DNA from 2 places in the Streptomyces sp. NPDC048278 genome. Region 1 is predicted to be linked to the other one. Evidence: riboswitches for the same ligand, from Rfam matches in the RefSeq annotation. Region 1 holds a riboswitch; the other holds the start of a gene.

Region 1 (3,160 bases):
CTGTACCGGTCGATCAGCGAGCAGGTGATGGGGCTGCTGCGCGGACTCTCGCCGCTGGTGGAGCCGCTCAGCCTGGACGAGGCGTTCGTGGATCTGGAGGCCGGTGAGGTGGCCCGGGACGCCGTGTCGGCGCGGCTGGTGGGGGAGAGGCTGCGCGCGGACATACGGACCGTCACCGGGCTCTCCGGGTCGGTCGGGCTCGCCGCCTCCAAGATGCTCGCGAAGATCGCCTCCGAGCAGGCCAAGCCCGACGGGCTGGTGCTGATCGAGCCGGGCACGGAGCGGGCGATGCTGGGGCCGATGACGGTGCGGACCCTGCCGGGGGTGGGGCCGGCGACGGGGGACCACCTGCGGCGGGCCGGGATCACCACGGTCGACGAGATCGCCGAGGCGGGGGAGGACGAGCTGGTACGGCTGCTGGGCAAGGCCCACGGGCACGCGCTGTACGCGATGGCGCTCGCACACGACGAGCGGCCCGTGGTGGCCGAGCGGGAGACGAAGTCGGTGTCGGTCGAGGACACCTACGACGTGGACATCCACGACCGGCTGCGGGTGGGGCTGGAGGTGCAGCGGCTGGCCGACCGGTGCGTGCGGCGGCTGCGCGGCGCCGGGCTCTCCGGGCGGACCATCGTGCTGAAGGTACGGCGGTACGACTTCTCGACGCTCACCCGGTCCGAGACGCTCAGGGGGCCGACCGACGACCCGGCGGTGGTGCGGGAGGCGGCGGCGCGGCTGCTGGACTCGGTGGACACGACGGGGGGTGTGCGGTTGCTGGGGGTGGGGGTGTCGGGGCTGGCCGACTACACGCAGGAGGACCTGTTCGCGCAGGCGGCGGCCGGGGCGGGGGCGGGGCAAGGGGCGGCGGAGTTCGCGGCGGAGGAGGCCGCCGTGGAGCCCGCTGCTGCGGAGGAGCAGGTGGCCGCCGAGCGGCGGTGGCCCGCGGGGCACGATGTGCGGCATGCCGAGTACGGGCACGGATGGGTGCAGGGGAGCGGGCTGGGACGGGTGACGGTGCGGTTCGAGACGCCGGGTGCGGCGGGGCCGGGGCGGGTACGGACGTTCCGGGTCGAGGACCCTGAGCTGGAGCCTGCGGAGCCGTTGCCGCTGGTGCCGGGCTGAGCGTGGGCCGGGGGTGGGGGCCGGGGGTGGGGACGCTTCCCGGCGCTTGCAGGGTGCCGCTGCGCCCACCCGTGCCGCCCTGCGGCACGCCTGCCCGCGCTAGGTAGCCCCGTCCTCCGTGCCCGCCAGTTTGCCGAAGTCGTGGTCCGGGCGGGCCTGGGGCGGGGGAGTCGTGTCCAGGCCGTAGTGGTGGTAGAGCTGGAGCTCCTGTTCCGGCGAGAGGTGGCGGCCCACGCCGAAGTCGGGGGCGTCCTTGATCAGGGCGCGGTCGAAGGGAACCTGCAGGGTGCCCTCGACCAGTTCGCTGGGCTCCAGGGGCACGAAGGCGTCCCGGGAGAACAGGCCGGTGCGTATGGCCGCCCACTCCGGCACGCCCGTCGCGTCGTCGAGGTACACCTCGTCGATCGTGCCGATCTTCGTGCCGTTGCGGTCGAACGCCTTGCGGCCGATCAGGTTGCGCGGATCGATGTCGGTCTGCACGGGCCCTCCACTTGGTCGCAACTCATCCGTAAGCACTACAAAAGAGCACATTGAAGGAGGCGGCCACTCGAAGAGCCTGGTGTTGCCCTCGCTGGTAGGCTGACAGCGGCTGACGACCCCGTGCGGGAGAGTCCTCCGGGAAACCGGAGGCGCCGAAGGAGCAAATCCTCCCCGGAATCTCTCAGGCTCACGTACCGCACGGACGAGGTCACTCTGGAAAGCAGGGCGGACGTCGACGGTGTCCGCTCTCACCGACGGTGAAAGCCGGTGGTCCGCGAGGGCGCACCGGTGAAGCTCTCAGGTTAGATGACAGAGGGGGAGGCCGTCGGGGTACCCGTGCCGGGGTACCCCCCGAAGGTCGCGTCAGACCAGGAGGCCTCCGCAATGACCGCCCAGCGCATCCCGCTCTCCGAGCTTGAGCAGGGGATTCCCTTCGAGCAGCGCCATATCGGCCCCGACCACGAGGCCCGGGCCAAGATGCTCGCCCAGGTCGGATACGGCTCGCTCGACGAGCTGACCGCCGCCGCCGTGTCGGACGTGATCAAGAACGCCGACCGGCTGGAGCTGCCCGGCGCCCGCACCGAGGCCGAGGTGCTGGCCGAGTTGCGGTCGCTGGCCGACCGCAACCAGGTGCTCGACTCGATGATCGGCCTCGGGTACTACGGGACCTTCACGCCGCCCGTCATCCTGCGCAACGTGATGGAGAACCCCGCCTGGTACACGGCCTACACGCCGTACCAGCCGGAGATCTCCCAGGGCCGCCTCGAAGCGCTGCTGAACTTCCAGACCGTGGTCGCCGACCTCACCGGGCTGCCCACCTCCGGTGCCTCGCTGCTCGACGAGGGCACGGCCGCCGCCGAGGCGATGGCCCTGTCCCTGCGCATGGGCAAGAACAAGAAGGGCGTCTTCGTCGTCGACGCGGACGCGCTGCCGCAGACCGTCGCCGTGATCCGGACCCGGGCCGAGCCGACGGGCGTGGAGGTCGTCGTCGCCGACCTGAGCGACGGCATCCCGGCTGACCTCGCCGGGCGGGAGATCAACGGGGTACTCGTCCAGTACCCCGGCGCCTCCGGTGCCGTACGCGACATCAAGGCCGTCGTCGAGCAGGCGCACGAGGCCGGCGCGCTCGTCACCGTCGCCGCCGACCTGCTCGCGCTGACCCTGCTGACCTCGCCGGGCGAGCTCGGGGCCGACATCGCCGTGGGCACCACCCAGCGGTTCGGTGTGCCGATGGGCTTCGGCGGGCCGCACGCCGGTTACATGGCGGTCCGCGAGAAGTTCGCGCGCAGCCTGCCCGGACGGCTCGTGGGCGTCTCCGTGGACGCCGACGGGAACAAGGCCTACCGGCTGGCGCTGCAGACCCGCGAGCAGCACATCCGGCGCGAGAAGGCCACCAGCAACATCTGCACCGCGCAGGTGCTGCTCGCCGTGATGGCCGGCATGTACGCCGTCTACCACGGGCCCGAGGGGCTCAGGGCCATCGCGCAGCGCACGCACCGCTACGCCACGATCCTCGCCGCGGGGCTCACGGCCGGCGGCGTCGAGATCGTGCACGGCGCCT
Region 2 (3,160 bases), on a different contig from region 1:
CAGGTGGGAGCCGGCCACCTGACGGAACTGCTCCTCGGAGCTGAAGACCGGCACGTACACCTGGCCCTCGATCTGCGTGGTGGGCAGGTCCAGCGGGCCGCTGTGCGGGCCGCCGCCCTCGGGCAGCGGGATCCACAGGAAGCTCCGGCCCAGTACCTCGATGAGCCGGCCCGCCGCCGCGGGCATGCCGAGGGAGGCCGACAGGACCTCCTCCAGTTCGTTGCCGGGCCACCCGCCGTGCGGGTGGGGGTGCGCCTGTGCCGGGAAGTCCGCGGGAATGTCCGCCGGGAAGTCCATCTGCCTACCGCCTGCTGGAAACCGCTGCTGAGGCTGGAAAGGCTAGCGGGTGACACCGACAAAGCCACCCCACCAGCCGGTTCGGGCCGCCTTCGGGCGCTCAGCGCGCGAAGGCGATCCGGCGCAGTACGTCCGCCGCGTCCCGGTCGAGGAGGACCGCCGAGCCGACGCCCTCGGGCAGCTTCCCCTTCTCCGCCGCGCGCAGCAGCCGCCCGGCCGCCCGGCGGTGGCGCAGGAAGGCGTACCGGGAGACGCCCCGGCCGCGCTCGCGCTGGCCGTCCAGCGCCGTGCCCGGCGTGACGTCGAGGAGCAGCAGGTGCAGGGTGCCGCCGCGGCGGCGGGCCGCCCGGGCCAGCCAGTCCCGCACCCAGGCCTGGGTCCCGCAGTCGTGCACGACCACGCCCTCACCGGTGCCCAGGGCCCGGCGCAGCCCGGCGTAGTGGGCGAGGCGGACCAGCGGGCGGTAGGCGGCGTACGGCAGGAGCCGGGCCAGCCGGGCGTCCCAGCGGTCGCGGGTGTCCTGGGAGTCGATGCGGATGCCCTGGACGGTGCGGTGCATCAGCGTGGACTTGCCGCTGCCGGGCAGCCCGGTGACCACCACCAGGTCCCGGGGGCCGAAGAGCAGGCCGTGCGGGCTGTGCCCGGCGCGGTCGCGCAGATCGCGGACGACCGGTGCGGGGACCTCGCCGCGCCGCTCGCGGGCCGGGGCCGTCGGCTGCTGGGGCAGGGCGATGCCCGTCGTCGTCGCGAATGCCGTGGTCCTTGTCACCGTGACCGTCCTCCCTGGGGGTTCAGGAAAGGTTCTCCCCACTTAACGTAAAGAGAAGGTAATGCACGGTGCCTCGCGGTTCCGTACGCGTTCTGCCACAGGCCCGTCACAGAACGGAGGGGCAGGTCCGGCCTGCCACGGCCCCGGGCGGCGTGCAATGATGTCCGCGCCAACTGCATACCGGCCGCTTGAATCCGCGCGGGAGAGTCCCCAGCCGTCTTCGCTGGGGCGCCGAAGGAGCAAGTCCCTCCCTTGAATCTCTCAGGCCCCGTTACCGCGCGGGCGAGGCACATCTGAAAAGCGGGCCGCTGTGTCAGTGGCTCCACCCAAGGTGCAAGCCGTGATCACGTCCGTGGTCAGGGCGAACCTCTCAGGTTCCGATGACAGATGGGGAGGACAGCCCTCGCCTGTCATGCCCTTGGGACCTTCGGGAGACGACCGACCGATGAGCAGTACCGATTCCTCCGCACCCCGCCGTACCGCGCTCGACGCCCTGCACCGCTCGCTCGGCGCGACCATGACCGACTTCGCCGGCTGGGACATGCCCCTGCGCTACGGCTCCGAGCGCGACGAGCACGTCGCCGTACGGACCCGGGCCGGGCTCTTCGACCTCTCCCACATGGGCGAGATCACCGTGACCGGGCCGCAGGCCGCCGCCCTGCTGAACCACGCCCTGGTCGGCAACATCGCCTCCGTCGGCGTGGGCCGGGCCCGCTACACCATGATCTGCCGCGCCGACGGCGGCATCCTGGACGACCTGATCGTCTACCGGCTGGCCGAGACGGAGGCCGCTGCTTCCGAGTACCTCGTCGTCGCCAACGCCTCCAACGCCCAGGTCGTCCTCGACGCGCTCGTGGAGCGGTCCGCCGGGTTCGACGCCGAGGTCCGCGACGACCGGGACGCGTACGCGCTGCTCGCCGTCCAGGGCCCCGAGTCCCCGGGCATCCTCGCGTCCCTCACCGACGCCGACCTGGACGGCCTGAAGTACTACGCCGGGCTGCCCGGCACCGTCGCCGGCGTCCCGGCGCTGATCGCGCGCACCGGCTACACCGGCGAGGACGGCTTCGAGCTGTTCGTGAAGCCGGAGCACGCGGTGGAGCTGTGGCAGGCGCTGACCAAGGCCGGTTCCGCGGTGGGCCTGGTGCCGTGCGGGCTGTCCTGCCGGGACACGCTGCGGCTGGAGGCGGGCATGCCGCTGTACGGGCACGAGCTCACCACCTCGCTCACCCCCTTCGACGCCGGGCTCGGCCGGGTGGTCAAGTTCGAGAAGGAGGGCGACTTCGTGGGGCGCGCGGCGCTCGCCGAGGCCGCCGCCCGTGCGGAGCAGAACCCGCCGCGGGTGCTCGTCGGCCTGGTCGCCGAGGGCCGCCGGGTGCCGCGCGCCGGATACCAGGTGGTCGCCGGCGGCGAGGTGATCGGCGAGGTCACCTCGGGCGCCCCCTCCCCGACCCTGGGCAGGCCGATCGCCATGGCGTACGTCGACGCGGCGCACTCGGCGCCGGGCACGGCGGGCGTCGGCGTGGACATCCGGGGCAGCCACGAGCCGTACGAGGTCGTGCGGCTGCCGTTCTACAAGCGCCAGAAGTAGCCGGACGCCACCGGACCGGTCCGGAGCCGTCCGGAGCCGGACGGATCCTTCTGGACCCGTCCGGAGCCGACCGCAGCCGACCGCAGCCGACCGCAGCCGACCGCAGCCGACCGGCGTGACCTCGCCCACATCACCGCAGGTCACGCACGTTCCCAGCAGTCCCCCCCTTCACCAGCACTCCCCCGCGTACAGGAGAATTCAGGCCATGAGCAACCCCCAGCAGCTGCGTTACAGCAAGGAGCACGAGTGGCTGACGGCCGCCGAGGACGGCGTGGCGACGGTCGGCATCACGGAGCACGCGGCCAACGCGCTCGGTGACGTCGTCTTCGTCCAGCTCCCGGCGGTCGGCGACACGGTGACCGCGGGCGAGTCCTGCGGCGAGCTGGAGTCGACCAAGTCGGTGTCCGACCTGTACGCGCCGGTCACCGGTGAGATCACCGCGGTCAACGAGGACGTCGTCGACGACCCGTCCCTGGTGAACTCGGCCCCCTTCGAGGGCGGCTGGC

The links. Region 1 has a riboswitch for glycine ahead of gcvP (aminomethyl-transferring glycine dehydrogenase). Riboswitches for the same ligand answer to the same signal wherever they lie in the genome.
Region 2: it holds a riboswitch for glycine, as region 1 does, so the genes downstream of both, gcvT (glycine cleavage system aminomethyltransferase GcvT) here and gcvP (aminomethyl-transferring glycine dehydrogenase) in region 1, are expected to answer to the same signal.

Annotation. Positions count from the first base shown of each region.
Region 1 is NZ_JBEZLP010000007.1:9,232-12,391, forward strand. Features, by position in the region: gene AB0D74_RS14625 (DNA polymerase IV) at 1-1,119, shown strand, start outside; gene AB0D74_RS14630 (PRC-barrel domain-containing protein) at 1,219-1,599, opposite strand; glycine riboswitch at 1,713-1,806, shown strand; gene gcvP (aminomethyl-transferring glycine dehydrogenase) at 1,984-3,160, shown strand, end outside.
Region 2 is NZ_JBEZLP010000005.1:354,519-357,678, forward strand. Features, by position in the region: gene AB0D74_RS12355 (enhanced serine sensitivity protein SseB) at 1-297, opposite strand, end outside; gene AB0D74_RS12360 (AAA family ATPase) at 398-1,066, opposite strand; glycine riboswitch at 1,256-1,353, shown strand; gene gcvT (glycine cleavage system aminomethyltransferase GcvT) at 1,512-2,654, shown strand; gene gcvH (glycine cleavage system protein GcvH) at 2,860-3,160, shown strand, end outside.